One region of the Caballeronia sp. LZ062 genome, then DNA from elsewhere that is predicted to be linked to it. Evidence: predicted binding sites of a transcription regulator. Region 1 holds the regulator's gene; each other region holds the start of a gene.
The links. The regulator FliA, encoded in region 1, starts transcription of late flagellar genes. The targets are predictions, from matches to a motif close to CTAAAGTTTNNNNNNNNNNNGCCGNTA.

Region 1 (8,004 bases):
CGGCTGGCACAAGGGCGTCTGGTCGCATAGGATACAGAGCATCTCAATGCCTTTAGCGACCAAGGCGCTCGGAAGAGATGACGAGACTTACCTTATTCAAGTCGCAGTGAAACTGGCGGTTGTAGAGACTCACTTTGCACTGCGCTCCCCTCTCAAAGTTATTGAGCTGAACCATTTGCAGATAGGGATCAAGCTCAGACTTTGCGAGGTCGATGCGCTGTTCGCGGCAAGTTATGTCGATGAAAACGGCGACGTGCAGCAGTTGATCATTACAGCTGAGGCTAAGAAGAAGAATCAGCGAATATTAGAGGAGCAAGTGATCCAACAGGTCAAGGCGGCGTTTAGCGAGACGAATACTGATCTTGTCGTTCCTATTGCAATGACTTCCGTGGCCTCAGGTATCTACATTGCAGAGTTCAAGGCCGTTAGGCGCGACGAGTTAGCGGACTTCACTGCACTTGAACTCGCAGAAGAAGCGTCATACGAGCTCTGTCCCAGCGTCAAAGGGATATAGCACCAGCTGTTCAGCAGGCACGCGCACCGTAGTTCTTTCGTCCCATTGCTTACGCTTCGGCGCTCCCTTCTTGTCACGTTTGCCGATGACTACAGGTACGCCGAAATGGTTCGCTGCCTGCCCCATGTCCATTCGCAGCAGCCCGCTATTGCCAAGCTCCATCTCTTCGTCCGGTACGACAGGTTGCACACCAAGGGCGGTCATTACCTGGGCGGCCACTGCGCGAGCAAGCGGCGGAGGCACTGCGTTTCCGATCTGCCGGGCTCCATGCCATTTCGTCTGATGCAGGCGAAACCAGTCCGGAAATCCATGCAGGCGCGCCATCTCTCTCACGGTCACGCAGCGCGCGTATTTGTAGTGCACTGGCCGGGGGGAGGTAAAGGCGCCGCGGGCGCTATCGGTACCAGCGCGCAACGTGTTACTTACTCCTGAGCTCGGAAGTTTAAAGAAACGTGAAATCGGCTCGACTTCCCCTTCGCCCGTAGCCTTGAACCTTCGACGAGAAATTTCCGTGTGATCAGTCCGCATACTACTCGTCAGCAAGCCCGGGTTGAACTGACGCTTGTACGAGAAATCCCAATCAGCACGAATCAAACCGCGCAAAGGCCTCGCGTAAGCGCTGGCCTTGCCCCACTTCACTCTCACTGAATCCGAGCTATTGAGTTCCGGGAACTGTTCCGCGTCGGGAATATCTTCCAGTGCGTCGTAGCAAGACGGCCCCTCAGGAAGCGTGGGTAAATCAGCACGCGAGCCAGCGGGGCGGAACATTGGCTCCGGATAGGTCGGAAGATTTCGACCTCTCTTGCACCCCATCAGGATGAGACGTTCACGATGTTGCGGCGCGCCGAAGTGCGCTGCATTGAGGATTCGCCAAGGAAGGCGAATCTCATAGCCGATGCTCGAGAATTCGTCGATTAGCTCCTGAAGGAACTGTGCATGTTTCCCCACCGTGATGCCTTTGACGTTCTCGAAAACGAATGTCTCAGCGTCCAATTCACGTACGAGGCGAACAAAGTGTCGGACGAGTGCGTTGCGCGGATCGTCGAGAGCGCGTTGCCCAATAAGCGAGAACCCTTGGCAAGGAGCGCCTCCAAAGACTACGTCGATCTTCCGCTTGCCGATGCCGGCAGCACTCCGGATTTGCGAACCCGTAAGATGCTCGACGCTTTGCGGGATCACAGCACAGTGAGGGAAGTTGAACTCATGGACCGCGGCATGAATCGGGTCGATCTCGACGGCAGCGACTACGTCAAAGCCTGCTTGTTCGAACCCGAGCGATAGGCCGCCAGCACCCGCGAACAAATCAATACCTAATGGTCGGCTCATCGTCAATCTCTTCCCCTGTTCAAGCGAAATATCCAAGACGGAATCCTACCGGATTGCGGTCAAGTTGTCGATCGAATTTTCGGGGCTCCGAGGAAGGAGATAAGCTTCGTCTCTAACCAGTTTGCATCGTTGAGTTCGCACTGCCACAGCGTCAAAACCGCCCATCCATCAGCCGTCAACGAACGAATATTTGCTTCGTCCCGCAGCCGGTTAGCTCCGATCTTGGGGGCCCAGTACTGAAGACCGGACTTCGGAAGAGCGCCTTTCTTGCAGAAGTGACCATGCCAATAGCAACCGTGCACAAAGATTAGCTTTTTTCTGCCGGCGAACACTATGTCCGGCGATCCCGAAAGCTCCTTAACGTGCAAACGATACCGATATCCCAGTCGGTGCAGCGTCCTTCGCACGAGCAGTTCCGGCCCTGTGTTCTTTGTGCGAACGGCGCGCATGATCTTGCTGCGCTGAGCGGGAGTCCGAGTGTCTACCATCTTGGGGTTGCGAAGTCACCAGCGAGTGTCCGGCCGGTCCGTCGAGGACAACCCGACAGGAGCGCAGCACTTAATAACGCTATGTGGGAACAGCCCAGGGTGCCCAGCACTAATTGAGACGGGGCGTTGAGTCCTGTGAGTAAGCAAATGACAGGCCATCAATTTGCCCGGTGCCGGAGTTAACGCGGCCGAGCGAAAGTCGTAGAGTTGCATTGTCGCGTCGGTATGAGCCGAACCATAGCCCACAACAAGCAAGGTGATGTCGAAGTCGGCGTTTAAACAGGCTACCTGCGATGTTTAATCGTTCTAACCTGTCGGCCTTTCCTCCACCGAGGCTCAAAGGTAACGCAGCCTGCCTCGCAGCCGACGACCTCGCAGTTCGTCGCGACTTCTCCGTAGGCAGGGGTTGCTGGTTCGATCCCAGCCGGGCGCGCCAAGTCGCACATCTGTCGCATCAACGACAATCCCCCCACGAAACTCAAGCCCCGCACGCACTCTGCCGTTAACCCTACGGCCAACCGCGTCCATCGCGGCCGCGCGAGCACAAAGCAAAAGAAAAAACCAGGGGTTCACATGCAGCACGCCCACCACCCGCCACGCTGGCCTCATGCCTTCGCGTGGGCGGCGCTTCGGCATCCCGAACGCGAACAAGCCACGCTGCGCGTCGTGCTGGGCGCCGTCGTTCTCCTCGCCTACGCTTGCTATGCGTGGCGCTTTCCGTCGCGCGATGCGTCGCTGGTTGCGCAAATCGTCGGGCTCTATGTGTTGTACGGTGCGGTCACGCTGCTCATCGTCAGCCGCATGGCGTCGCCATCGACGAAGCGGCTCATGATCACGACGATCGCCGATCAGGCGCTCGTCGGCGCGGCGCTCGCCGCTGGCGGCGACAGCGCGCTGCCGCTCCTGTGGGTGGTGTTCTGGTTTTTGATCGGCTCCGGCTGCCGCTACGGCAAGCGCACGCTCGCCGTCTCGAGCGCGACGGCCATCTCCGTGATCGCCGCACTCGCGCTGTGGCAACCGTGGTGGAACGCGAACCTGTCCGCTGCGCTCGGGCTCGCGCTGAGCGTGCTGGCGGCATCGGTGTACCTGACCGTGCTCGTCGATCGTCTCGGCAATGCCAATCGCCATCTCGCGCGCCAGGCATCGACCGATCCGCTCACCGGCCTCGCCAACCGCTACGCGCTCGAACACATCGTCAATCGCACGATGGAGGCCGCAGCGCAGGACACCGCGCTGCTTCTGATCGACCTCGACGGCTTCAAGGAAGTCAACGATACCTACGGCCACGCCATTGGCGACTTGCTGTTGCAGCAGTTCGCCGACGTGCTCGCCCGCCGCATGCCCAATAGCGACACCGTGGCGCGCCTCGGCGGCGACGAGTTCGTGGTGCTCGCGCATCATGCGCAGAACCGCTCCGCCGTGCTCGCCATCACCGAAGGCATTCACGCCGCGCTCGCGTCCATCACGTCGGTGGAAGGGCGGGCCGTCTCGGTCTCCGCGAGCATCGGCGCGTGCATGCTGTCGAGCACCGCCGACGCGCGTCACGCCGACATCCACGCCGTGCTGCGCGCCGCCGACCGCGCCATGTATCGCGCGAAAAGCCTCGGCATCGGCAAAACAGTGTTTGCCGAAGCGCGAGACTTCGAGGCCGGCTAGCGCGTCACGCCGACATCCACGCCGTGCTGCGCGCCGCCGACCGCGCCATGTATCGCGCGAAAAGCCTCGGCATCGGCAAAACGGTGTTCGCCGAAGCGCGAGACTTCGAGGCCGGCTAACGCGTCCCGCCGACATCCACGCCGTGCTGCGCGCCGCCGACCGCGCCATGTATCGCGCGAAAAGCCTCGGCATCGGCAAAACGGTGTTCGCCGAAGCGCGAGACTTCGAGGCCGGCTAGCGCGTCACGCCTCGACGCTCGTCCACGACTGCTCGCGCAGCTTGGCGCGCAGACGCGCGACCGCCTGGCTATGCAGCTGACACACGCGCGATTCGCTCACTTCCATCACCGCGCCGATTTCGCGCAGGTTCAGGCCGCGTTCGTAGTAGAGGCTCATCAGGAGCTTCTCGCGTTCCGGCAGCTTGTCGATGGCTTCGATCAACGCGCCGCGCAGGCTGTCGTCGAGCAGCGCGGACAGCGGGTCCGAACGGTCGACGCAATAGCGGTCGAGGAACGGCTCGTCGTCGGCGGAGCGGTCGAAGTCTTCGTAATAGATCAGCTGGCTGCCGTGCAGGTCTTGCAGCATCGACTGATACTCGTCGAGCGGCAGCTTCATGTGCTCGGCAATCTCGGTCTCGCTCGCGGCGCGGCCGAGGTTCTGCTCGACCTTGTGCACCGCCGATTCCACTTCGCGCGACGTCTTGCGCATGCTGCGCGGCAGCCAGTCGTTGGCGCGCAGTTCGTCGAGCATCGCGCCGCGAATGCGCTGGCTCGCGTAGGTTTCGAATTGCGCACCCTGATCTTCCTTGTAGCGGCTCGCCGCATCCAGAAGGCCGATCATGCCGGCCTGAATCAGGTCGTCGAGGTCGACGCTCGCCGGCATCTTGGCGACGAGCTGAAGTCCCAGCCGTCGAACGAGCGGCGCATATTTCGTCAGAACGTCCGACTGTGAGAGTTTGCCTTGGGCGTTGTACATCTGAGTCACCTTAATCTTGATCACATCGACGCCGTACTGGTCAATGCATGACTGGAAAACATCGACGCCATGCGCCCCGTGTCCCGTCCGCCCTTGTCAGCCTCGCCAACCGAAAACCGCGCGTCATTCCGGACCTGCGTCTCGCGCTCAGACGGCGCGGGACGCATCGGCCAATGCAGAAGCTCCGCCGCAATCTGCCGGTAGTCGCGCGCCGCGGCTGTCGCCGGGAACGCTTCCACCGCACAGCGCGAGAGCTCCTTCGCCCGAGTGACGCGCGCATCCTCGGACACATACCCTGCCTGCACGAGCGACACGGCCAGATACCGGCTCGCGACGCCCGACAGGTTGTCGAACGCGACCGCCGCGTCAGCCGGGTTCTGCACGTGATTGACGAGCACGCGGAACTGGCCGATCGCATGGGCGTAGTGCAGACGCTTGATGCACGCATACGCCTCGGTGATCGCGGACGCGGCCACCCGCGTCACGATGAGAAAGTCATGCGCCTGCGCCGCGAGCGACGAGAGCGCGCCGTATCGATCGAGTTGCGCGTCGATCAGCACGATGTCCGCCGGTCCGTCGAGCAGCGCTCGGCACTGCGCAACGTCGTGGCTGATGCGTTCGTCGCGCGGCGCGGCGATCAGCGAGAAGCCGAACGGCGTGCGCGTCACGGCGTCTTGCAGCGCCTCGCGGCCCGACATGACCGCGGCGAGCGCGCCCGCGCCGGACATCCCAGTCATGCGCGTCACCGATCCCGCGTTCTGGCGCTCGTCGATCACGAGCACGTCCTTGCCATGCACGGACAGCGCCGCGCCCAGATTCACGACCGCCGACGTACAGCCGATGCCCGCCGGTCCACCCGCCACCGCCACCACGCGCGAACCGCCACGCGTGAGCAGCCTTCTCAGGCCTTCAGCCTGGTCGAGCACGAACTTATCCAAAGCGGACCTCATGCAGTTCGGTGGTGGCGCGCGCGGACAGAGCGGACAGCAGTGCCGGCACTTCGTCGTCCTGCGGCACGAACGGCGAGCCCTCGCGCGGAATGCAGAACGCGCTTTTGATCAGAAAACGCTTTGTCGCGACGTACAGGTTCTCCGGCACCTTCTGCCCGGTCGACACGTAATGCACCGGCAGCTTGTAGCGGATGACGGTATCGAGCACGCCGCCGAGATTCGTTGCTTCGTCGAGCTTGGTCAGGATGCAGCCCGCGAGCGGCGGCTGATCGGCCGCGCTCTTGTAGGCCTGCACCACTTCGTTGAGCGTGTCGCCGTGGCTCGTCGCGTTGAGCAGCAACAGGCGCTGCACCGGATGACCCGCGCCGCAGAGCATCGAAATCTGGTCGGACACCATGCGATCGCGCTGGCTCATGCCGATGGTGTCGATCAGCACGATGTGCTTGTTGCGCAGTTCCGAGAGCGCGAGCTGCAGGTCGGCGGCGTCCTTCACCGCGTGAACCGACACGCCCAGAATCTTGCCGAAGATGCGCAGTTGCTCGTGCGCGCCGATCCGGTAGCTGTCGGTGGTGAGCAGCGCGACCTTGCTCGCGCCGAAGCGCATCACGCAGCGCGCGGCGAGCTTCGCGGTGGTCGTGGTCTTGCCGACGCCCGTCGGGCCCATCAGCGCGAAGACGCCGCCGCGTTCCATGAGCGCGTCTTCGTTCGCCATGACCGGCAGGTTCGATTCGAGCACCTGCTGCACCCATTCCATGGCGTGCTCGGCGCTTTCCATCTCGGGCATGTTGTCGACAACCATGCGCACGAGTTGCGCCGAGAAACCGGCGGCGAAGAGGCGCTTGGTGAGGCCGGCGTTGCCCGGGCTGCGGCGCTGGCGCTCGCCCCAGAGGAGACCGGAGAAGTGCTCTTCCATCATCTCGCGCATGGAGGAAAGCTCGTGCATCACCGTTTCGTTGACGACTTGCTCCATGCGTTGGCGGATTGCTTCCGTGACGACGGCCGCCGCGTTGGCGGGCAGGCCATCGACCGCATTGTCAGGCGCTGCCTCGGCTTGCGGCGCGCCTGCGTTGATCTTGTGCGCGGCGCGGCGAGCGGCGACTTGCGCGGCTTCGCGCGCCCACTCGGGCGTGTCGATTTTCGACTGCGCGGGCTGACGTGTCGCGCGTTGCGTCTCTTGCGGCTTTTGCGCAGCTTTCTCCGCTGCGGCCTTCGGCGCCACCGGCACGCCAAGACCGCGAGCGATTGCGGCGGATGCCGTCAGCGGACGATTCGACGGCGTCGCGGCCTGCTCGGCGATGCGTCGCGCGTGCTCGATGAGCCACGGATTGGAATCGGCCATCGTGCGCGGCGCTTCGTCGGCGTGCGTTTCGCGTGCGGCGTCATGATCCGCGATATCGGCTTCCGCTTCCGGATTCGCGCCGAACACCGAGGAAAACACGTCGCCGCTCGCATACGGATTCGCGGCGGATTGCTTCGCGGCCACGGCGGCTGCGGCTTGCGCGAGCGCGGCGCGCGGCGTGGCGCTCGGGAATGCGGCGGGCGCCTGTTCGTGCGCAGCGGGCGAAATGGATGCGAGATCGTAGTCCGCGACGCCCATGATCTCGACGGAACCGTCGTCCAGCGTGCGGTTCGACAACACGACGGCATCGGGGCCGAGGGCTTCACGAACCTGGCGCAGTGCGTCGCGGCTATTCGCGCCAATGAATTTACGAATGTTCAAACTTGCCCCCGATGAGGTATGAGACTGCGATCTTTGCGAGGCGGGCGCTGCCGGATGACTTAGGGCGTCCGCTTTTCAGTGAAGCCATTATTGCGAAGAAGCCCTATCGCCTATTGCGGGATAAAGGGTGAGAAACAGGGGTATTTCGACTGATGGACGACGCCGGAAGCTCGCGGCTGCGTCGGGACGGGAAAAGATTCCGCTTATCGGCGGACACGGGGCGTTGTGGCGGCGTAAGCTGTGGGGCCAAACGCCCAGTGCCAACAGGAGACTTGACCGCATGACCTCCGACGTTTCCCCCGCCCATTCCAGTCAGACCACCGGCGCGCGCCTTGTCGTGGATGCGCTCGTGCATCACGGCGTCGAGCGCGTGTTT
Region 2 (8,004 bases), 300 kb from region 1:
CGAGCGGGTTTTGCTTGTTCAGGTTTTGCGTGGACGCGAGGCCGAGCACGCGCAGCACTTTGGCTTCGTCCATGCCGCCCGCGACCAGTTCGCGCCGCGACGCGTTCGCGCGGTCCGCGGACAGTTCCCAGTTGCTGTAGCCCTTCTCGCCGCCCGCGTACTTCACGGCGTCGGTATGGCCCTGCACCACGATGCGGTTCGGCACGTCGTTCAGCGTCCGGCCGATTTCGCGCAGGATGTCGCGCATGTATGGCTGCACGCTATTGCTGGACAGCGCGAACATCGGGCGCTTCTGCGTATCCACGATCTCGATGCGCAGGCCCTGCTGTGTCGATTCGATGCGAATCTGCTGCTTGAATTGATGCAGCGTCGGATTGGCTTCGAGCGCGGCCATCAGCTTCACCTGAAGGTCGTGAAGACGCGCCTGTTCGCGCCGCTCAAGCTCGCCCTGCGCGGCTTTCAGCAGTTCCTCGTCGGCTTTCGCGGTCGGGCTCTGCGCGAATTGCGTCGTGCCGTCGGAACCGCGCGCCGTGCCCGGATCGTTGCTCGAAATGTCGCGCCCGCCGCCGGTGATGATGCTGTTGTCCATGCCGACGCTCTTGCCGCCGACCATCGCCGCCTTGAGCGGCATGTTGAAGTATTCCGCGATGCCGCGCCGCTGCACGGGCGAAGTCGACGAGAGCAGCCACATCAGCAGGAAGAACGCCATCATCGCGGTCATGAAGTCCGCGTACGCCAGCTTCCATGCGCCGCCGTGGTGGCCCTTGCGGCCCGCCACGATGCGCTTGATGAAGATGGGACGGTCTTTTTCGCTGCTCATCGCAGGGCTCCGGTCGGGGTCGCGAAAACGAGGCGCGTCACTTCGCCTTCACCCGGCGCACGTGCTCTTCGAGTTCGGAGAACGACGGGCGCTCCGTGGAGAACAGCACCTTGCGGCCGAACTCGACGGCAATTGCCGGCGCGTAGCCGTTCAGGCTCGCGAGAATCGTCACCTTGATGCACTGGAACATCTTCGTCTGCTCGGCGACGCGCTGCTCCGCGACGCTCGCGAGCGGTCCGATGAAGCCGTACGAAATCAGAATGCCGAGGAACGTGCCGACGAGCGCCTGCGCGATCATCTCGCCCAGAATGGCGGGCGGCTGGTCGGCAGAGGCCATCGTGTGCACGACGCCCATCACCGCCGCGACGATGCCGAACGCGGGCATGGCGTCGCCGACCTTTTGCAGCGCCAGCGCGGGCGCTTCGCCTTCGACGTGGTGCGTCTCGATCTCTTCGTCCATGAGACTTTCGATTTCGAACGCATTCATGTTGCCGCCGACCATGAGCCGCAAATAGTCGGTCATGAACTCGACGATGTGATGGTCCGCGAGCAGCTTCGGGTACTGGCTGAAGATCGGGCTCTTGTGCGGATCTTCGATGTCGGATTCGAGCGTGAGCGTGCCTTCCTTGCGCGCCTTCGCGAGCAGCACGTAGAGCAGGCCCATCAGCTCCATGTACACGTCCTTGTTGTACTTGGAGCCTTTGAAAAGCGTGGGAATGACGAGCAGCGTCGACTTGATCGTCTTGACGCCGTTGCCGAGTATGAAGGCCCCGATGCCCGCGCCGGCGATCATCAAGATTTCGACCGGCTGTACGAGCGCGCCAAGATGGCCGCCTTCGAGCGCGTAACCGCCGAAAACGGACAGCAATGTCACGAGCGTTCCAACGAAAATCAGCACTGTCGGGTCCTCAGGGTTCGAATGCGGAAATGACCGGCGTCGATGCGCGGTTATGTCTGTTTACGGCACCCGGCTGGAAAACTTTGGCGGGGGCTTTGGGACGTGGGGCGACGTGCGGCTCGCAGCGAATCTGGCTTGTTTGTCGCGAGAGCGAGCCGTTTTGCGTCTTTGCTCGGGCGGGGGCGGCGCCCTCAGCCGATCTGTTCGACGGGCGCGTCGGCGAGCAGCATCGCCGCGAGCGCCGGGCTCTTGTCCTTGTCGGAGAGCGAAGCGAGGATCGTGTGGTCGTCGAAACGAAAGCGGCACAGCACATGGCTCGACGCCGCGACCTTCACCGCCTGCGCGAGTGTCAGCGACGACACGAGAGCGGCCACTTGCTCGGACAAACCGAGCCGATGCATCGCCGTAACGCGGTCTTCCTGAAGCAGCCGCTGCGCGAGCAGCACGTACGACAGATTCACCTCGCGAATTTCCGCGAGCGTGCTCATGGTAGTGGCCGTCATCTTTCCCCCGAGTCGTTGCGTGGCTGGTCAGGCCTGGCGGGAAACGTTTGCCCGAATACGCCTGCTGGCGACACTTCCGGCCCCGCTCGTGATGTCGGGCGATTCTCCCGCAATGCGCCGGGCGCGACTATCGGACAGACCTGCCGACGCGACGACGGCGTTTCGCCCGAATTTCTGTAGGAAGAATTCGTACATGCGAGGCCGTGGCCCCTGCGCGGCGACAAACGCTGTTATCGGCAGCGGCATCCCGGACTTTAGCCAGCGCCGGGCACGCGGCCTGCTATGGGGTGCCTCGCCGCTCGCATTACCTGCCGGAATGGTCCCCTTCGACCGCTTGGCTGCAATTTCTGACTTCGTAACAGCCGGTGTTTCGCGCTGTAACAAGGTTAAGCGATTGAAAAATGACGTGAAATGCCGCTCTCGATCCCGATAATGAACGTAAGGGATAACCCGGTCGAGAGCCGGATCGATCTTTGGGCGGCGTCAGCGACACACCGCAGCCCGCCCGACTGGCAGCGCGCCATGCTCGACCCGAGCCTGCGCTGCCCACACAACAGCTTGCATGACCCGCAACCGGCGCCGACCGCGCCGCGACGGGCCACTCAGGAGAGTCACGTTATGCGAATCGCACAAATTGCACCGTTGCACGAAGCAGTTCCCCCGAAGTTTTACGGCGGCACTGAGCGCGTGGTGTCCTACCTCACGGACGCGCTCGTCGACCTCGGCCACGATGTAACCTTGTTCGCAAGCGGCGATTCGCAAACCCGCGCGACGCTCGATGCGGCCTGGCCGCGCGCCCTGCGACTCGATCCCACGATCCGCGATCCGCTCGCGCCGCACATGCTGCTGCTCGAAACGGTCCGCCGCCGCGCGCACGAGTTCGACGTGCTGCACTTTCACCTCGACTACATGCCGTTCCCGCTGTTCACGCAACTGGACACGCCGTTCGTGACGACGCTGCACGGCCGTCTGGACTTGCCGGAATTGCAGCCGATCTTCAACACGTTCACGAAGGCGAACGTCGTTTCGATCTCGGACAATCAGCGCGGGCCGCTGCCCCAGGCCAATTGGCTCAACACGGTTTATCACGGGCTGCCGGACGATTTGCTGACGCCGCAGCCGCACAAAAAGCCCGAATATCTCGCGTTTCTTGGCCGCATTTGCCCGGAAAAGCGCGCGGATCTCGCCATCAAGATCGCGGCGCAAAGCGGTCTGCCGCTGAAGATCGCGGCGAAGGTGGACAAGGTCGACCAGGATTATTTCAAGTCGACTATCGAGCCGCTGCTGTCGCAGGCGCACGTGGAGTTCATCGGTGAGATCAACGAGGCGCAGAAGCCTGAGTTCCTATCGGGCGCGAAGGCGCTGCTCTTCCCGATCGACTGGAACGAGCCGTTCGGCCTCGTGATGATCGAAGCAATGGCGTGCGGCACGCCGGTGATCGCGTTCAACCGCGGTTCGGTGCCCGAAGTCATCGATCACGGCGTGACCGGCTTCATCTGCGAAGACGTGCCGGGCGCGGTCGGCGCGCTGCATCGCATCGACGAGCTGTCGCGCACCGAGATTCGTGCGCAGTTCGAGCGCCGCTTCAGCGCAAAGACGATGGCGCAGAACTACGTGGATACGTACACGGCCATGCTTCAGGCCGCTAAGCGCCCGGTGCTGCGTCAGGTCGCCGTTGGCTGACTCTGCGCGCCTTGTCGCTTCGAATGCCGCCCGAGGGGCGGCATTTTTTTCGCCTTGTTCTTTGCGCCGTGTGCTTTTGAACAAGGAGAAATCCGAAGATCGCTGCTTTCGGCATGCAATGCCCGTGAATCGACTAATTTTGACAGTTTGGAAAAACAGCCGCCCTTAAACTGCGCTCGGCAAGGGCAATCGGCTTTCTTGCGTCAAATCAAAGGTCTCTCACATTTCACGAAGGCAGAATCATGCATTTGTCGAAGCGTCTCGGCGCTGAAATTTTCGGTACTTTCTGGCTCGTGCTGGGCGGATGCGGAAGCGCCGTGCTGGCCGCAGGCTTCCCTCACACGGGCATCGGCTTCGTGGGCGTATCGCTCGCGTTCGGCCTCACCGTGCTCACCATGGCTTACGCGATCGGCCACGTGTCCGGCTGCCATCTGAACCCGGCGGTGAGCATCGGGCTGGCAGTCGCGGGGCGCTTTCCCGTGCGCGACCTCGGGCCGTACATCGTGGCTCAGGTGGTGGGCGCAACGCTCGGCGCATTCGCGCTCAAGCTGATCGCCACTGGCATGCCTGGCTTCGATCTGATCGCGAGCGGTTTCGCGGCGAACGGCTTCGGCGATCATTCGCCGGGGCACTACACGATGTTCGCGGCGCTCGTCTGCGAATTCCTGATGACGTTCTTCTTCCTCTTCGTGATTCTCGGCGCAACCGACGACCGCGCGCCGAAGGGCTTCGCGCCGATCGCCATCGGCCTGTGCCTGACGCTCATCCATCTGATTTCGATTCCCGTCACGAACACGTCCGTGAACCCGGCGCGCTCCACCGGTCCGGCGTTCTTCGTCGGCGGCTGGGCGCTGGATCAGCTGTGGCTGTTCTGGATCGCGCCGATTGCGGGCGCTATCGTCGCGGGCATGTTGTATCCGCTGCTGGCATCGGATTCCGAAGCACGCAAGATGGCGGCCGTCGCGCAGTAAGTCGCTGGGTCGGTCATGTAAAACGGGCGCTTCGGCGCCCGTTTTCTTTTGCACTCGACGCGCGCGGATTGCAAGCGCGCGACAGTTGTAATGGCGAATTACGCAGCATGCTTATTATTTCTCCCGCGAGCGTGCGCTCCAGAGCGAAAAGCCTCGCCGGACAAGGCCTTTGCGTATGGTACCGGCGTGGAAAACGGCTTACGCGCCCCTTGCACACGGTAACAAGTCGTCGAAGCGTGTAAGACAGCCGGCGCTTACATTGGACTCATGCGACACACGTCGCCTTCCAGGAGAAACACCATGAAGCGCATCGTCACTCAATTGCTCGTCGCGACCGGCCTTGTCATCGGTGCTGTCGGCGCGGCAGAGGCCCATACCGACCTTCACGTGGGCGTTTCGCTCGGCGCGCCGGCCTATGCTGCTCCCGCGCCCGTGTACGTGCGGCCCGCCGCGCCGGCGTATCGCGCGCCGTACTGGCGCCATGAGGAACCGCGCTGGCATCGCGACTACGGTCACGACAACGGGCGCTGGAATCGCGCGGGCTGGGACCATGGTCACTCGAACGACTGGGGCCGCCGCGGATAACAGATCGCGCCGCGCGAGGCTGTGAGATAGTTAGCGCGGCGACGCAATGTCGTCGCGTAGATCGAACAGCTTGCGCAGCTGATGCGCGACGCCCGCCTCGAAGTTGTTCCCGATGCGCGGCACATTCGGCAGACGCGTGATCAGATCCGGATTCGCGTTGTTCATCATGAACGGATGGCCGGCCGTCTCCAGCAAGTCGATGTCGTTCATGTTGTCGCCGAACGCGACGCATTGAGCCGGATCGATATCCAGCCGCTCCAGCACGTAACGCAGCGCGCGGCCCTTCGACACGTCGGACGTCATGACTTCGAGGCAATCCGCCAGCGAATAAGTGACATACAACGCATCGCCGAATTCGCGCTCCAGGTTCGCGGCGACGTGCTTCAGGTCCGCCGGCTCGCCGATGTACAGCACTTTCGCAATGTTCTCGCCGTCGTGCTCACGTAAGTCCATGACTTCGTACTTGAAACCGGAGTCCTGATGAAACACGAGCAGTTCGGGCGCGTGACGGTCGATGAGCCACGCGTCGTCGGCGAAAAGGTTCACGATCACGCGGCCATGCGCGCCCGCGACGTCCGGCTGCACGAGGCGTCGCACGGCCGCTGGCGCGAGATCGCGCGAATAGATGCGCTCGTCGCCGGGCGCATGCACGCGCGCGCCGTTGGACGTGATCAGGTAAGCGTCGATGCCCAGCAGATCGCGGATGCCCGCAACATCGCGATAATGCCGCCCCGTCGCGATGATGACCGGCACGCCGCGCGAGGCCAGCGTGCGCAGCGTCTCTGCGGTGAACGAGTCCAACTGGTGATCGCTGTTGAGAAGCGTACCGTCGAGATCAGTTGCGATGACCGAATACATGGCTGCCCTATTTGAGCGGATGGAAACGCCCGCGAAGCTGGCTATTTTATCGCGGCTCTTTTGCAGACCGCGCCGCCGCGGCACCCGACGCCGCCGCGCGCCGCGCCAGTTCCAGCGCGCCTGCGGCCGAATCCGCGCGAGGCCGGCAAAGGCGCGTGTGCAAGGAAACCGGCACGAAAGGCTCGTAGGGCGCGCCGAGTCCGCCGCACAGGGCCACCGGCAGTTCGCCCGCCGGGTCCAGCGCCGCCACGAGGAGTTCGATCTCGCGCCCCGCCTGCTCCAGCAACTGCGCCGCCGCCGGATGATCGCGGTATTCGAACACGCTCGGCGCGAGCGTGGCGTACGCGGTCTGATTCGACGCGCACAGCCACACCACGAGACTGTCGCGATCCGTCGCGCCCGTGAGCCGCAAGAGCGCGCGCGACCAGTCATCGGCGGGCAGGCGGCCGTCCAGCACGCGCTGAAGGTGAACCACCGCGCGCAGGCCGAGCCACGCGCCACTCGCTTCGTCGCCGCTCGGAAAGCCGTAGCCGCCCGCGATACGGCAGACGCCCTCGCCGTCCAGCGACGCCGCGATGCTGCCCGTGCCGAGCGCGACGATCACGCCCGGTCCGCCGCCGTGCGCGCCCAGGACCGTCGTGTATGCGTCGCTTTCCACGCTCAACGCATGAACCGGCGGCGCCATGCCCAGAAATGCCGCGAGCCAGTCCGCGTTGTTGACGCCCGCGAGGCCGCAGCCGAGCGAACAGGCGCGCCAGTCGAACGCGAGGCCGGCGGCATCGAACGCGCGCTGGCAGGCATCGCCAATGGAACGCCATGCTTGCTCGACGCCCAGCGCCAGCCCCGAAGGACCGCCGCTCGCGCGGGCCAACTCGACGCCGTGCGCGTCCGCGAGAATCACGCGCGTGCCGCTTCCGCCGCCGTCGATGCCGAGCAGATAGCCGTTGAAGTCGGGCTGCGTGAGAGTGCTAGTGAAAGTGTTCATGGCCGCAAGCATAGCGGCGACGGCTCCGCGCGCCAATTAGCCGAATGGCAGAGGCGGCGCGGCATTCGCGTTCGGCTATGCTGGCGCGATCGAAACAGGGATTCGCAATGGCAGACACCGAACCGACCCGCTGCGCCTGGGCCAGCACCGGCGCAATGGCGCATTACCACGACACCGAATGGGGCGTTCCATCGCGCGACGACCGCCATCTCTTCGAGATGCTGGTGCTCGAAGGCGCGCAGGCTGGTCTCTCATGGTCCACCATCCTGAACAAGCGCGAAGGTTATCGCGCGCTGTTCGCAGGCTTCGACATCGACCGCGTGGCGCGCTTCACGGACGGCGACATCGAGCGGATCGTCGGCGATGCGCGCGTGGTCCGCAATCGGGCGAAGATCACGTCCGCTGTCGTCAATGCGCGCGCGGTGCAGCGCATTCAGGCCGAGCACGGCTCGTTCGCGGAGTTCGTGTGGTCGTTCGTGAACGGCTCCCCTATCGACACGCCGCGCGACGCGAACAATCCGACGCCCGCCTCGACGCCCCAATCTGACGCGTTGAGCCGCGCGCTCAAGCAATACGGCTGCAAGTTCGTCGGCACGACAATCTGCTACGCCTTCATGCAGGCAACGGGCATGGTGAACGACCACGTTGCCGGCTGTGTGGCGCGCGGCAAGACTAAGCCAAAACGGAAAACCGCCGAGAAA
Region 3 (8,004 bases), on a different contig from region 1:
TGATTGCACTGTGTCTCGTAGACGGGGTAAAGGAGGTCGCCGATGTCCTGCAGATCCATCTTCGCGAACGCGGCAAAGCGGGCGTAGGGAAGCCAGATTTCTTCGGCAAGCATCGGTACGCCGTCGATCAGCCGCACACGGGACATTTGAATCACGCGTGCGGTGCGCGATATTTGCAGTGTCGCCGCCACCGCGGAGGGCGCGTCGACGACCTCGCGGCGCAGTATCCGGCTCTCCGGGATGCGCCGTTCGCCTTGTCGCGTTTGAAAGCGAAAGAAACGAAACAGCGAACCGTCGAAATTTGCGCGACGGACGAACGTCCCCCTTCCCTGGAACCGTTCGAGGAGACCTTCTGCGACAAGCAGATCGACGGCCTTTCTGACCGTGCCGACGGCGAGACCGTAGCTTTGCGCGAGTGCTTGCTCGGTGGGGATGGCTTCGCCGGGGCGCCAATGACGCGCCGCGATCAGGGCCACCATTTCGTCGCGCAACCGCTGATAACGGGGCAATCGGCCATCCGCCTGCATGATCGTCTCCATGAAATTCATATATATGATTACATGTTTTGATGGGCCGGCCGATGGGGGATAACCCTGCACATGGTCGATGCGGGTCAGCGGGACGATGATGGCGAGGGATGCTTGCGTGATGGCGTACGTCGCGAGGGCGCGGAATGCACAGCGGACGCTCTTGATGTAGTGGAAACGAGCGCGACCTGGACAACACCGGATACGAACAGGTCTAACGTTAGGGACTCGGCTGTATGGGCTTTGGGGCTATACGCAAGAGCTTGCCGAAATCGCATCAGCGCTTCGGCAGCCTTCGCACGCCGGATCGAACAGGCAGACGCAATGCTTGAGAAGCATTGTTTGTAGCGCAGAGACGTGACCCAACGCGGAGTCGACGGCTATGACTGCGCGATCCTTATTGCAGTACCGTTCCTTACGGCGCGCCGTTGCATGTACGCACCGCCTCCGTCGTCATCGATGAGGTGTTTCAGGCGCGCTACGCAGCCATTTCGCCGCCGGTGAACGAATCGACGAAGTAGATGCGTGATGAAGCCGCTAGGCCCGTGATCGACCGACTCGTTGCCACTGCGTAGACGGCTGCGACCGAATCCGTCGGTGTCGGCCCATAAGCGAACTCTTTCCCTGCGCGGGCCAAGGCCGCAGGCCATCGCTGGGCGTCAAAACCTGACTGTACATCTGTCGAGCAGCAAGACCAGAATCAGAAGCTCCGCGAACGACAGCGCCTCCTGTCTGACGCTCGCCTTCATCGCTAATCGACGAAACGCGGCCGGACACTTCGCACGATGGCGAGCTGACGAATCCGGCGCCGAGCCGCTCGGCTGGTCCGCGACCGACGCCCGTTGGAGATCGCGAGGAAGGTATCGGCGAGCGTACCGAGCATGACCTCGGCACTGGCGCATTGGCCAAACGACCGTCTGCGCACCGTGGCAATAAAGGCCGCCGTTCCGACGACACAGCGCAAGAACTCGCACCATCCGCTGTGCCGGCCGCGACCGCATCCCGTCCGTGAAGTGTTCGAAAGTCCGCGAAGACAGCGGCGACGTTCACCGTGCCGCTGCATCACTCTCGGTTACGAGAGGCTCAGGCCGCCCGCAGGAGTTCTCGTGCGGTGTTCAGCATGCCGTCCGCCACAGCCGCCGAATCGATCGTGTAGGTGCCGCTTTTGAGCGCAGCCTTGATGGACTCGACCTTGGTTGTATCGATATCCGATGGGCCCGACGCTAACGCGGCAGTCGACGACACATGCACCGCCGAACTCGCTCCGGTGACGGTTTGTTCCTGCTTGTCCGTGCTGGCAATGTCGGCGCTACGAACTGCGCGCCGGACCGAAATTTCACGCGACGTGTCTGCGCTGTTGCTCGTCTGAATCTTCATGCTTGGGTTCCTCGTGGCTTGTATTCCTTCTAACGGTGCCAGCGTTGAAACCTTTACCATGCGAGCGGCCCCGACCCGCGCCAGAAGCGTCGCTTTCCGCCGGAAAGCCTTGCCCAGCAAGGCTCCAGGCAAATTGCAACAGTTTGAAACAAAGTGTGAATGGCTGTTGCGCGGTCAACTGAAGACCGCGCCGAACACGGACGCACCGCGATCGACCGGTGCTTCGCTTTTGGGGAGCGGTGCAATCTGGGCGAGTTTGTCGGCCAGCGCAGCCTCCGAAAACGGCTTCACCACGTAGCCGCTCGCCCCCGCGCGAATCGCCGCAACGACGTTTTCGCGGCGGGTTTCAGCGGTCACCATCAGCACCGGAATGTCTGCAAGTTCTTCCGACTGGCGAATCTCCTGCAGGAGCGTAAGCCCGTCCATGTTCGGCATGTTCCAGTCAGTGATGACCAGGTCGAACCGCTGCGCTTTGAGCTTCTCGAGTGCTGTCACGCCGTCGACTGCTTCCTCGATAATCGGATAACCGATCGCCTTCAGCATCTTTCGAATCAAGCTGCGCATGGTGGTCAGGTCATCGACCACCAGCAGACGCATATCCTTCTTTTCCATCTGCGAATCCTTCTCTCTCTACTGTGCTGCAATGTGCGGGAAACAAGTCGTGCGCGGCATGGGCAGATGCGCGCGCCGGCCATCGAAAGCATCGAGCAGCGCTTGCTGCCTGCTCGCCACGAAAAAGGCCCGCCTAATCGCGGGCCAAGTCTTGACGGAAGCCTGGTTGCATTCGGCTACCGTGTTATCGGCACGAACGCCCCTGCTTTTAGGCGGGCCGGCCTGTCAGGAAAGATGCGGCCGGCTCCTTTCATCAATGCGTCCTGAAAGCGGACACTGCGAGCCCGAGGCGGCGCGCCTGATCGTCCAGCGACGTCGCCGCTGCCGCGGCTTGCTCGACGAGCGCCGCGTTTTGCTGCGTTACATCGTCCATCTGTGCAACCGCCCGATTGATCTCTTCGATCCCCCGGCTTTGTTCGGTCGTCGCGGCAGAAATCTCGCTCATGATGTCGTTGACACGGTGAATCGACGTGACGATTTCCTTCATGGTGTTCCCCGCGCGATCCACGAGCTCCGTACCCGCCGTGACCTTTTCGACCGAGGTCTCGATGAGCGCCTTGATCTCCTTGGCCGCCGCGGCGCTTCGTTGAGCAAGCGTGCGCACTTCCGTGGCGACCACGGCGAAGCCCCGCCCCTGCTCGCCGGCGCGCGCGGCTTCCACTGCCGCGTTGAGCGCGAGAATGTTCGTCTGGAACGAGATGCCTTCGATGACCGCGATGATCTCGGCGACACGCGCGGAACTGTCCGAGATTTCCGACATCGTAGACACGACCTGGCCGACCACATCCCCGCCCGTCTGCGCGGTCGTTGCGGCACTCTCCGCCAGATGCGCACCTTGCGACGCGTTCTGCGCGCTTTGCTGCACCGTGCTCGTCAGTTGCGCGAGGCTGGACGCCGTCTCTTCGAGCGATGCCGCTTGCTCTTCGGTGCGTTGCGACAAGTCGGTGTTGCCGGCCGACACTTCGCTCGACGCCGTGCCGATGGAATCCGAGCTGGTCCGGATCTGCGTGAGCAGATTGACGAGATTCGCTTGCATGGCAGCGAGCGCCGCCAGCAACATGCCCGGCTCGTCGGCGCTGTCGGCGTCGATCCGCGCGGTCAGATCACCCTTCGCGATACCGTCAGCCGCCTCTACGGCGCGACGCAACGGCACGCAGATGGCGCGGGTCAGCCACAGCCCCAGCATCGAAGCGAGCGCCACGGCCACCAAGGTGCCGACGACGAGGATGGTCACCGTCACGCTGCGCAGATGCTGGACTTCTTCGTTGCGCTGAGCGAGCAGCACCGCTTCCGCGTCGCGAAAGTCCTTGAGCGTTGCACGCATCTGGTCCATTTGCGGCTTGCCGGACTGCGACTTGAAGTTCTTGACGAAGTCGTCCAGCGAACCGTTGCCGGCGGCGACCGCACGGCGGGTCGCCATCATCGGTTCGATAACGGTCGAGTACCACTGCCGCTCCTGTTCGCCGAGAACTTTCAGGCGCTCTTGCTGCCGAGCGTTGTCGGCGGTGAGGGACCGCAATGCGTCGAAGCGGTCTGCAAACCGTTGCTTGCCCTCGTTCAGCGGGGCGAGCACTGCGTCGTCTGCGCTGACGGCAAACGCGCGTAGCCCGGTTTCCATGTTGACGAGCGACAGCGTCGCTTCGTCGGCCGCCTGCAAGACTTGGTAGGAGTGGTCATTCCACGCGATCGCTTGCGTGAGCCGCGAGAGATTGCTGTAACTGACCCCTGAGAGAACCACGAGAATAGCTAGGACCGTGCCGAAAGCGAGTGCTAGCTTCCTTGATACTGACAAATTTCGAATGCTCATAGTTAGATCGATGCTTCACGCCGGAGTGCCACTCTCGACGTTTGGACACCTTCGTACGTCCGTCGGAGCGCGTTGCCGCACTTGCTATTTGCATGCTTTGCGCGGTCGATGCGAGACGCGTTGAAAAGCTGCAGACCTCTTAACGGCCACAGCAGGCCGACTCTTTAGGTACGCGAGCCCAGCCACGAACGGGAACGATTTTCGCGACGCATCACATGCATGCGCCGATGCAGATGGCGAGCCTCGAGCAAACCGGCCCCAATACATCGCGGTCGCTCGTCGCATGCAGATCGCGTTCGTGAAGCCGTTTCGCGCGCTGGTCGACACACGACGATCGGCATTCGGAGTATTGCGCCTTCGTCTAAAATAAGACGTTTCCGGCTGCATCGTTAGTGCGAGCGACAACGCCCTGACGGTCGTTCGAACCCGTCCGGTCCGGACCATCGTTGCACTCTGGAGTACCAGTCATACGCATGCACGCTCACGACCACGCATTGACGCTTGCACTGCTGGACGCGAATCCAGCGTTCTGTGCCGTTCTCGGGACAGACCTGACCATCGTCCAGGCCAATACGCGGTTCATGCAGCAGTTCGGCTGGCCACCGGCCGATCTCGACGCCGAGCCGTTTCTGTCCGTCATTCGCGCCAGGCTTCCCGAGCCATCCCGCGAAGATGCCTGCGCCCGGCTCATGTCCGCCGCAAGGCAAGCACTCGCCGGGGGCCGTGTTGCCAGCGCGATCGAACATGTAGCGGACGAATCGATGCCCGGTGGCATCCAGCCGTGGCGCTTCGACTTCCGTCCTCTCGGCGATGCCACGGGCAATGCCGCATACGGCGCGCCGGCCGTGCTTCTCGTCGCCCAGCCGGACGCCGAGTCCGCACTCTTGCCGGCACAAGGCAGCGTGCCCGGCTCGCGCGAGCGCAGCGCCCGTCCCGTCGAAGGCCCGCCTCTCTCCGATTCCGACGAACAATTGACCGATTACCGGCTGCTCGCGGAGGTCATGCCGCTCATCGTCTGGACCGCCCGGCCTGACGGCACGGTCGATTACCTGTCGAGCGTCGCGTTCCAGCACACCGCGCCGGACCAGCATTTGCTCGGGCGGGCCTGGGAAGCCCTGCTGCACCCGAACGACCGCGAGAACACGCTCGCGCGTTGGGCGGCATCCGTCGCCAGCGGTACGGACTACACCATCGACCATCGCTTCCGGCAGACGGACGGCACCTATCGCTGGATGCGCTCGCTCGCAAGTCCGATGCGCCGCACCGACGGGGCGATCGTCCGCTGGGTCGGCGCCACGATCGACGTCGGCAACCCCGGCAACGTCGAGCTGGATCGGATGCGCCTGGAATCGCGGTATCGCGCGCTGGTGACGGTGGCGAGCGCGGTGGCATACGTCTGCGACGCGATGGGGCGCTTCGTCGCGCCGCAGCCGTCCTGGGAGAGCTACACGGGCCAGCCGTGGGAGGAGCACCGGGATTACGGCTGGGTGGAGATGATTCATCCGGACGACCGCGCGACGGCCCAGGCGGCGCTCGCGAAGTCGCTCGCGACCAACACGCCTTATCGCGCGGACGTGCGCGTGTGGCATGCCGCTTCATCGACGCACCGGCGCTGCCAGGTGCGCGCCGCCGGCACGCACGACGAACAGGGCGCGGTGTTCGAATGGGTCGGCATGATCACCGACGTCGAGGAGACGCTGCGCTCGGCGCAAAGCCTGCGTGAGGAACGGCACCGCCTTCACTTGTCGATCGAAGCCGCGGACATCGGCACGTTCCATTGCCCGATTCCGTTCGACCGCATCATCTGGAATACGAAGTGCAAAGAGCACTTCTGGCTGCCGGCCAATGCAGGCGTGGGCATGGAGCTGTTCTACGCGAGGGTTCATCCCGACGACCGCAACAAGACGCGCGTGGCGGTCGAGCAGTCGGTGCAGCACGGCATTCCATACGACGTCGAATACCGGACCGTGTCGCCATCCGGCGAGATCCGGTGGATTCGCGCCAAGGGCCGCACGCACGTCGACGAGCAAGGCAAGCCGCTGCGCTTCGACGGCATCACCATCGACATTACGCGCCAGAAGACGCTCGAACTGGAGCGCGACCGGCTGCTGACGAACGAGCGGCTGCTGCGCCTCGAAGCGCAGCACACGAGCCAGCTGAAGGACACTTTTCTCGCGACGGTGTCGCACGAACTGCGCACGCCGCTCAACGCAATGCAATCGTGGCTGTTCCTGCTCAAGCAGGAGAACGCGAATCCCGGCCTGACCGCACGCGGGATCGACGCTATCGAACGCAATGTGCAGTTGCAGGCGCGGCTCGTCGACGATCTGCTGGACCTGAGCCGCATCGCGGCGGGCAAGCTTCTCATCAGCGCCGAACCGTTCGATCTCGTGCCGCTCCTCATGTCCGAGATCAGCGACATAGAACTCGCCGCCGGCGCCAAGCGCGTGACGGTGACGGCCGATCTGCCCGATGCGCTCGTTGTAGAAGGCGATGAGGTGCGGCTGCGTCAGGTGTTCTCCAACCTGCTCAGCAACGCGCTCAAGTACACCGGACAAGAGGGGCGCATCCGCGTTTGCGCGAGCACTGCGAATAACTGGGTGGAAGTTCAGGTCGCGGACAACGGCGCCGGCATTGCCGCTTCGTTCATCGACCGCGTGTTCGAGCCGTTCGCGCAAGCGTCGCAGGCGACGACGCGGACCTTCGGCGGACTCGGTATCGGACTGGCCATCGCCCGCAGCATCGTGACGCTGCATGGCGGCTCGATCACCGCGCAAAGCGACGGCGAAGGACGTGGCAGCACGTTCACGGTTCAGCTTCCGCGAGCGTCGGCGGCGCGATCGCGGCAAAGCGCCTCGGAACCGGTCAACGTCGCACCGGATTGCGGCGGAGCGCTCGCGGGCTTGTCCATCCTGCTCGTCGAAGACGAAGCGGACGCGCGCGAGGCGATGAGCGCCGTGCTTCAATCGGCGGGCGCCGCCGTGTGCGATGCGGATTCGGCGGCCGCCGCGCGTCGGTGCATCGCCGCGCAGGCGTTCGATGTCGTGCTGTCGGACATCGGCATGCCGGGCGAAGACGGCTATCTGCTGATGCGGTCGTTGCGCGAGGCGGGCTGGACCATGCCGGCCATCGCCGTGACGGCGTTTGGCACGCCTGAAGACAAGGCTCGCGCACGGCAGGCGGGCTTCGACATGCATTGCCCGAAGCCGGTTGACCCGGGCGCTTTGTTCCGCGCGATCACGCAGCTCGTGGCGAGGCATCGCGGCAAAGCGCTCTAACCGGGCAGCGTCCCGCGCGGACGGACGGCGTGACCGGCGGCGCAGTCCGCGCGCCGCTCAAGATTTTTTCATCGTTTCCGTAAACAGAGCTATCCGAACACCTTGACGCGTCGCCCATTCAGCGCGACGCGTCGCCCTCAGCAAGGAAGCTCTCGCAATGATGAAGTTATTGCTCGCCGTTGCGGCAGGCGCTGTCGCGCTTTCCGCCCCGCTCGTTCACGCACGCGAAATCTATGGCCAGATCGGCACGGAAGGCGCAGGCATCGGTTTCTCACAGCCGCTCGGCACGCACGACAACGTGCGCGCCGAATTCAACGGTGTGCAGTTCTCGCGCAGCTTCAGCACGAACGACCTGCATTACGACGGCACCGCGCATATCTATCATGGCGGCCTTTATCTCGAC
Region 4 (8,004 bases), on a different contig from region 1:
ACGACGGTGTGGCCGAGTCGTTTGATGACTTCGGCGATGAGATTTCGGTAACTGGGGTCGGTTTGCAAAACGGCGACGCGCATAGTGGCAAGCCTGATGAGTCCAAGAACATGGGCCGATGCCGCTTGTCACGGCATCATTCCGGGCGTCTTCTCGTTACAAAAAGAGACGGCAAATACAGGCACGCATTCTGGTGAGGGGACCGGACCTTTCCCATCGGACTCGTCCGAAATGTCAACGCATGTAACCGCCGTTTGGCTGCAAGTGGCGCGGGCGCGCCACATCCGACTGTCAATTTTTGTGTAGCGGCAACTTACATCCTGTAACATGCCGCCTTCGGCATACATCGAGCCGAAAGTCCCCGCTTCCGCCGCCTTACCGAGACGGCGCGATAGCAAGCTGCGGCGCGGCTGTCCGCCGTCATGCGCAGCGCGGTGGCGGGCCGGCTTCACGCCGCGCCCCGGTCGTTCCCGTTTCGCGCTCACCCGGCGCGTCCGACATCCCGCAGGGCATCGCCTCGTCCCATGCGTCGCTCGATCGCACGCGTGGCTTTTCTCATTACGGGTTCTCATTCGATGCAGGCAACACCTTTCGACGGCGCGTCGCACGCCGCCGGCCGCGCGCTCACGCGCGGCGACTACAAGACGCTCGCGCTCGCCGCGCTCGGCGGCGCGCTCGAGTTCTACGACTTCATCATCTTCGTGTTCTTCGCGCCGGTCATCGGCCAGCTGTTTTTCCCGGCGTCCATTCCTGACTGGCTGCGGCAATTGCAGACTTTCGGCATCTTCGCCGCCGGCTATCTGGCGCGGCCGCTCGGGGGCATCGTGATGGCGCATTTCGGCGATTTGCTCGGACGCAAGCGCATGTTCACGCTCTCCGTGCTGCTGATGTCAGTGCCGACGCTCCTGATGGGCCTCTTGCCGACGTACGCGTCCATCGGCCTGATGGCGCCCGTCCTGCTGCTCGTCTTTCGCGTGATGCAAGGCGCGGCGGTCGGCGGCGAGGTGCCGGGCGCATGGGTGTTCGTCTCGGAACACGTGCCGCGCCGTCACATCGGTTATGCGTGCGGCACGCTCACGGCCGGCCTTACGGCGGGCATTCTCCTCGGCTCGCTGATCGCGACAGCCATCAACAAGAGCTTCTCGCCCGTGGATGTCGCCGGCTTTGCGTGGCGTCTGCCGTTCTTGCTGGGCGGCCTGTTCGGACTCTGCTCGGTCTATCTGCGCCGCTGGCTGCACGAAACGCCGGTGTTCGCCGAACTCCAGAAGCGCAAGTCGCTCGCGGCAGAATTGCCGCTCAAGGCAGTGCTGCGCGACCACGGCCGCGCGGTCATCGTCTCCATGCTGCTGACGTGGATGCTTTCGGCGGCGATCGTCGTCGTGATTCTGATGACGCCGACGTTGCTGCAGAAGCAGTTTCACATTGCACCGGCGACGGTGCTGATCGCGAACTGCGCAGCGACGCTGTGCCTGACGGTCGGCTGCGTGCTGGCGGGCGCGATTGCAGGCCGCATCGGCGCGGGCAAGACGCTCTTCGTCGGCGCGTTCCTGCTGGCGGGTTCGTACTACACGCTCTTCCAGCAAGTCGCGGCCGATGCCTCGATGCTGCTGCCGTGGTACGCGTTCACGGGCCTGACCGTCGGCGTGATCGGCGCGATTCCGTTCGTGATGGTCAAGTCGTTTCCGCCGGCCGTGCGCTTCTCCGGCATCTCGTTCTCGTACAACGTCGCGTATGCGGTGTTCGGCGGACTGACGCCGATCGTCGTCTCGCTGATGATGAAATCGAGCCCGACTGCGCCCGCGCTGTACGTCGGCGCGCTGTGCGTCGTCGGCGCGGTCACTGCGCTTTTCATCAAGGACGCGCGCTAAAAGCCGCAACCGTCCGGCTCTGACGAGCAATGGCGCACGCTCTCGCCGTGCGCCATTTTCATTTCATGCGATGCCGAAACATCTCGCGCGCCACGCGCCTACGATGAGCGGCATGAACTCGAACCTCTCTTCCAGTCAGTTATGCGTCGTTGCAGCGACGAGCGTCGGCTTCGTCGTGTCGCAGCTCGACGTGTCCATCGTCAACGTGGCGCTGGCGAGCATCGGACATGATCTCGGTGCGAGCGTCGCGAGTCTGCAATGGACCGTGGACGCCTACGCGCTCGCGTTCGCCGCGTTGATGCTCTCCGCCGGATCGCTCGGCGACCGGCTCGGCGCGCGGCGACTGTTCATCATCGGTCTCGCGCTGTTCGCGCTCGCTTCGCTCGCGTGCGCCTTTTCGCGCGACGCGGCGCAACTGATCGCGGCACGCGCGCTTCAGGGCGTCGGCGCGGCGGCGATGCTGCCGAATTCGCTCGCGTTGCTCAACGCCGCGTGCGGCCACGATCCGCGCGTGCGGGCGCGCGCCGTCGGCTTGTGGACAGCGGCGGGCGCGGTGTCGATTGCAGCGGGCCCGATCGTCGGCGGACTGCTGATCGAAGCCCTCGGCTGGCGCAGCATCTTCTGGGTGAATCTGCCGATCTGCGCGGCCGGCATGGCGGCGACGCTCGCGTGGGTGGACAAGGCGCCGTCGCACGGGCGCGGCGGCGGCATCGACTTGAGCGGCCAGGTGCTCGCCATTTTGGCGCTCACGGCACTGGTCGGCGCGGTCATCGAAGCGCGGCCGCTCGGCGTGCTGCATCCGCTGGCCTGCGGCGCGTTCGTGGTCGCGCTCGCGGCGGCGGGCGCCTTCGTCGCAGTCGAACGGCGAAGCCGCGCGCCGATGCTGCCGCTGTCGCTTTTCGGCGAGCGCACGTTCAGCGCGGCGGTGCTGTTCGGCATCGGCGTGAACTTCACCTACTATGGAATCGTGTTCGTGCTGAGCCTTTACTTGCAGCGCGTGCTCGGCCGCACGCCCTTGCAGACAGGACTCGCGTTTTTGCCACTCACGGGCGGCTTTCTGATGTCGAACCTGGCGAGCGGTCCGGTTGTCGCACGCTTCGGTTCGCGCGGCCCGATGATCGCGGGCGCGCTCATCGACGCGGCGGGTTTCGGGGCGCTCGTCTTCGTCGATGCACACACGCCGACAGCCGCGCTGCTGCTGCCGTTCCTGCTGATTCCGTCCGGCATGGGCGTAGCCGTTCCCGCGATGACGACCGCGCTGCTGGGGACCGTCGGTCAGCGGCGCGCGGGCACAGCGTCGGCGGTGCTGAATACCGCGCGGCAGGCGGCCGGCGCGATAGGCGTGGCGGCATTCGGCGCGTTGGCGGGCCACGGTGAAAGCGTGGCGGCGTCGGCGCAGATTGTCGATGCCGTGCGCTGGTCGGCGGCGATTTCCCTGGGCGTGCTGACGTGCGCGGCAATCATTGCGCGCGGCGTGAAAAGCGGCGCGGCGGCGGACAGCGCTGAAGCAGCGCAGCGGCCGCGAGGCGCAGCGAAATAGCGTGATCGCTCAACGCGCCGGGAACACAGGTTGCGAACGGACCGAAGTCACTTCAAGGAGAACGCGCATCATGTCCAACATGCCACAGGCCCCGCAAGAAACCGTCGAACCGGACCCGGACAAGCTGCTCGACCCGGACGCCGCGCCGAATCCGGACGATCCCGACATGCCGGACGGCCCGGATTCCGCGATGCCGCTGGTTCCGGCCGACCCGAAGAACGGCGAGCCGCGCATGTAGCAGCCGGTTCGGCGCCCGCATGACGCCAATGCCCGCGCAGCCTTTCGAGCCGCGCGGGCATCGTTATATGAATGAGGCTACAGACTCGTGGTTTGCACGACGCCGGTTTCGAGCGCCCGTTCGATCAACGCTTCCTGTTGCGCCTTGCGCACCGCGTCCGCGACGAACGTATCGGGCGCTTCCACTTCCGCGCGGATGGTGCCGATGATGCCGTCGGCCTGCACGATCACGAGCGATTCCGCCGAATCTGCCCGGCTGATGATGACGCGCTGCGGCCCGCCGCCTTCCGCGATGCTGGCGCAAAACTGCATGCGCTCGCCGCCGATCAATTGTTCGAATGTTTGAATCATGGCTGCCTTCTGCGTTGGTTGAAAAAAGCCGACGCGATCGCACCGACCCGACACGCGAGGCCGCGTGCGTCGCTCTCCCTTTCAATATTGATTCGCGCAGCGGCGGCAGGTTCCGCGCCGCACGTTCAGCGACGCTCGCCGTGCGCCTGATGCAGTATGCGCGCGGTGGCGTCGTCGGCGGGGAAAAACGCTTCGATCGCCAGTTCGGACAGCGTGATGTCGACGGGCGTGCCGAACACCGTGGTCGTGCTGAATAGCGTCAACACACCGTGTTCCGTGCGCAGGCGCAGCGGCACGAGCACGAGATCGGTTTCGCCGCGCTCGGCGTCTCTTGCGTGCGGCGGCGCAGGATACGCTTCCAGTTCTTCGAGCAATGCAGCGAGCGTGACGTCGCCGGACACCTCGATCTGGCGACGCAGCCGCGCGAGCAAATGCGCGCGCCACTCGTGCCAGTTGTCGATGACGCTTGCGAGCCCTTGGGGATGCATCGAGAGGCGCAGCACGTTGACCGGCGGCGCAAGCAACGACGCATCCGCCGATGCGACGAGCGGTTGCAGCGCAGCGTTGGCTGCAATCATCGTCCAGTGGCGATCCACGGCAAGCGCGGGATATGGCTCGTGGCCTTTCAGCACGAACTCGACGGCACGCCGCGCGGCTTCGAGTCGCGGGTCGGCGAGCGCGCGCTCGCGATACATCGGCGCATAGCCGGCTGCGAGGAAGAGCGCGTTGCGCTCGCGCAAAGGCACGTCCAGTTGCTCGGCAAGACGGATCAGCATGTCGCGGCTCGGCACCGATCGCCCCGATTCGATAAAGCTCAAGTGGCGCGTCGAAACGTCCGCTATACACGCGAGATCGAGCTGGCTCATGCGCCTGCGTTGACGCCATTCGCGCAGTAACGTGCCGACCGTGGCCGGCGTAAGCGTCGGCGCGCGCTGCGCCGCTTCCGTCAATGTCGTGTCCATGCGCCGATGGTAGACGAAGCGCACAGCAGCAATCCATTACCTCGGGCGTAAAGCGGGCGCGTAACTTTTACCTCGCGACGCGTCTCGTTGAAATGTTTGCGTGCCCCACCCTAATGTCCGCGTGTACCGCGCCGTTAAAAAGCCCAGCATCATGCAGACAATGCATTGCGAGCCGTGCGTGTTTCATTGACGAGCGCGCACGGCTCGCAACGCCCGGACATTTGCGGAGAAATCATGTTTGTCGTTATCGGATGGGTGGTCGTCATCGGCTCCGTCATCGGGAGCTTCATGGGGGTCGGCGGTCACTTGGCGGCCCTCGTTCAGCCTTTTGAATTGCTGTGTATCTTCGGCGCCGCCATCGGTGCGTTCGTCGTATCGAATCCGACGTCCACGCTCAAGAAGACCTTGCAGGCACTGCCGAAGATCTTCAAAGGCGGCGGGTACACCAAAGAGAAATACCTCTCGCTGATCGCGCTGCTCTACGAACTGCTCCAAAAGGCCCGCAAGGAAGGGATGATGGCGCTCGAAGCCGACGTCGACGCGCCCGAGTCGAGCCCCGTCTTCCAGAAGTACGAACACGTGATGGCGGATCATCACCTGCTCGACTTCATCGTGGACTATCTGCGCATGATGTCGGCGGGCAACGTGAACGCGCTGGAATTGCAGGATCTGATGGACGAAGAGCTGGAGACGCACCACTCGGAAAGCGCGGTTGCGGCGAACGCCATTCAGAAGATGGCCGATGGCTTGCCCGCGTTCGGCATCGTCGCCGCGGTGATGGGCGTGGTGCATACGATGGGCTCGGTCGGCGCCGCGCCCGCCGTGCTCGGCGAGATGATCGCCGGTGCGCTGGTCGGCACGTTCCTCGGCATTCTGCTCGCGTATGGCTTCATCGGCCCGGTCGCGGACCTGCTCAACGCGAAGGGCGCCGCCGAAGCCAAGCCGTTCCAGTGCGTGAAGTCCGTGCTGCTCGCTTCGATGAACGGCTACGCGCCGACCGTCGCCGTCGAGTTCGGCCGCAAGGTGCTCTTCACCGCGGACCGTCCGAGCTTCAAGGAACTGGACGACGCCGTGCGCGCCACCAAGTCGCCGAAGTCGGCCTGATCCGCGTCCGCACAATAAGGAGCATCGTTCATGGCTGAAAGACCGTCGCGCGACCCGTTGCAATCCGTGCTCGCGCCCACTGTCGTCGTGCGTCGCAAGAAGAAGGGCGGCGGCCACGGCGGCCATCACGGCGGCGCATGGAAGATCGCCTATGCCGACTTCGTGACCGCGATGATGGCCTTCTTCCTGTTGATGTGGCTGCTCGGCTCCACGTCGAAGTACGACAAGGAAGGCATCGAGCAATACTTCAACACGCCGCTTTCCGCGCTCTTCGGCAACGAAGGCGGCGCGTCCGCGCACACGAGCGTCATCAACGGCGGCGGCAAGGATTTGTCCAGCTCGCGCCCCGGCGAAGCCAACAAGAGCCAGACGCAGCCCGTGCCGCCTTCCGTCGCGCGCGCGGCCGTCGCCGTCGACGACATGCAGCGCCTGCAACAACTTAAGCAGAAGCTCACGGCGCTGATCGAAAATACGCCAGCATTGCGGGCGTTCAAGGACCAGATCCGCATTGCGATCACGAGCGAGGGCTTGCGCATCGAGATCGTCGATTCGCTGAAGCGCCCGATGTTCGCATCGGGCAGCTCGAAGCTCGAAAGCTATGTGACGACGATTCTGTCGAACATCGGTGCATCGCTGAACGACGTCGACAATCGCGTGTCGATTGCGGGCCATACGGATGCCGTGCCCTACTCCGGCAATCAGAAAGGCTATTCGAACTGGGAGTTGTCGAGCGAGCGTGCGAACGCGGCGCGGCGCGCGCTGGTCGCAGGCGGCATGAACGAAGGAAAGGTGCTGCAAGTGCGGGGCCTCGCCGACGCACTGCCGCTCAACAAGGATGTCATCGACGAGCCGACGAACCGGCGTATCAGCATTCTCGTGCTGAACAAAGCTGCGGAACTCGCGTTCTTCCGCGATGGCGGACGCACGACGGTCGATCAGGCCTTGCCCGCCGATACCGCGATTCCCGCTGCTGTCGCGGCGAAATCGAATACGCCGGTTGCCGTCGTCAAGTAAGGTGTTCGCGTAAGCCTCGCGCTTACGCGAACCACTCCGTCGCGGTTTGCACGACGAGCCAGATGTTCGCGGCACTGATCACCACGAAGAGCAGCCACGCGATGACCTTCGTGTGCGAAGCGTTCGCGAAGCTGCCCATGAGTGCGCGGTCGCTTGTCATGCGAATCAGCGGATACAGCGCGAACGGCAATTGCAGGCTCAAGACGACCTGACTTGCGACGAGCAGCTTGCCGACCGCGCCGTTGCCGAGCATATAGACGCCGATCAGTGCAGGCACGAGTGCAAGCGCCCGCGTAATGAAGCGCCGCTGATAGCACGGAATCTTCAGGCGCAGAAAGCCTTCCATGATGACCTGCCCCGCGATGGTTCCCGTGAACGTCGAGCTTTGCCCCGAGGCGAAGAGCGTCACGGCGAAGAGAATCGCGGCGAGTCCGCTGCCGACGATGGGCGCAAGCAGCTTGTACGCGTCTTCGATTTCAGTGACTTGCGTGTGCCCCGTGGCATGAAACGCGGAAGCGGCAAGAATAAGGATCGCCGCGTTGATCAGAAGCGCAAGGATCAAAGACGCTATCGTATCGAGCCGCGAAAGCCTGATAGACGATGCGATATCTTTCGGCTCGCGACTGACCACTCGCGTCTGCACGATGGACGAATGCAGATAAAGGTTATGCGGCATCACGGTCGCGCCGAGAATGCCGATGGCGAGATAGAGCGGTTCGCGCTCGGACAGCACGCTGAACGAGGGCACGAGTCCCGCGGCGACGGACGGCCAGTGCGGCTTGACGAGCGCCAGTTCCACGATATAACCCACGCCGATCGTCGCGATAAGCCCGAGCATGATCGCTTCCAGATCGCGGAAATTCTTGCCCTTCAGGCCGAGCACGATGAGCGTGTCGAATGCCGTGAGGATCACGCCCCACATCAGCGA

Region 2: a site for FliA is predicted at 1,779-1,805, ahead of motA (flagellar motor stator protein MotA). Genes of this name have one in related genera too.
Region 3: a site for FliA is predicted at 1,935-1,961, ahead of flgM (flagellar biosynthesis anti-sigma factor FlgM). Genes of this name have one in related genera too.
Region 4: a site for FliA is predicted at 5,069-5,095, ahead of motA (flagellar motor stator protein MotA). Genes of this name have one in related genera too.

Annotation. Positions count from the first base shown of each region.
Region 1 is NZ_JARTWB010000002.1:2,678,772-2,686,775, reverse strand. It holds gene P9239_RS18580 (hypothetical protein) at 1-514, shown strand, start outside; gene P9239_RS18575 (DNA cytosine methyltransferase) at 479-1,876, opposite strand; gene P9239_RS18570 (very short patch repair endonuclease) at 1,900-2,289, opposite strand; gene P9239_RS18565 (GGDEF domain-containing protein) at 2,902-3,984, shown strand; gene P9239_RS18560 (RNA polymerase sigma factor FliA) at 4,227-4,958, opposite strand; gene P9239_RS18555 (MinD/ParA family protein) at 4,979-5,896, opposite strand; gene flhF (flagellar biosynthesis protein FlhF) at 5,889-7,628, opposite strand; gene P9239_RS18545 (thiamine pyrophosphate-binding protein) at 7,909-8,004, shown strand, end outside.
Region 2 is NZ_JARTWB010000002.1:2,379,634-2,387,637, forward strand. It holds gene motB (flagellar motor protein MotB) at 1-820, opposite strand, end outside; gene motA (flagellar motor stator protein MotA) at 858-1,718, opposite strand; gene flhD (flagellar transcriptional regulator FlhD) at 1,910-2,221, opposite strand; gene P9239_RS17180 (glycosyltransferase family 4 protein) at 2,840-3,904, shown strand; gene aqpZ (aquaporin Z) at 4,147-4,875, shown strand; gene P9239_RS17190 (hypothetical protein) at 5,176-5,460, shown strand; gene P9239_RS17195 (Cof-type HAD-IIB family hydrolase) at 5,491-6,318, opposite strand; gene P9239_RS17200 (BadF/BadG/BcrA/BcrD ATPase family protein) at 6,365-7,303, opposite strand; gene P9239_RS17205 (DNA-3-methyladenine glycosylase I) at 7,411-8,004, shown strand, end outside.
Region 3 is NZ_JARTWB010000003.1:46,279-54,282, forward strand. It holds gene P9239_RS20390 (GntR family transcriptional regulator) at 1-527, opposite strand, end outside; gene flgM (flagellar biosynthesis anti-sigma factor FlgM) at 1,611-1,904, opposite strand; gene P9239_RS20400 (response regulator) at 2,079-2,516, opposite strand; gene P9239_RS20405 (methyl-accepting chemotaxis protein) at 2,770-4,254, opposite strand; gene P9239_RS20410 (PAS domain-containing protein) at 4,797-7,601, shown strand; gene P9239_RS20415 (hypothetical protein) at 7,759-8,004, shown strand, end outside.
Region 4 is NZ_JARTWB010000001.1:25,250-33,253, reverse strand. It holds gene P9239_RS00135 (response regulator transcription factor) at 1-83, opposite strand, end outside; gene P9239_RS00130 (MFS transporter) at 576-1,868, shown strand; gene P9239_RS00125 (MFS transporter) at 1,972-3,408, shown strand; gene P9239_RS00120 (hypothetical protein) at 3,479-3,646, shown strand; gene P9239_RS00115 (hypothetical protein) at 3,724-3,996, opposite strand; gene P9239_RS00110 (helix-turn-helix transcriptional regulator) at 4,122-4,958, opposite strand; gene motA (flagellar motor stator protein MotA) at 5,193-6,062, shown strand; gene motB (flagellar motor protein MotB) at 6,093-7,076, shown strand; gene P9239_RS00095 (Nramp family divalent metal transporter) at 7,099-8,004, opposite strand, start outside.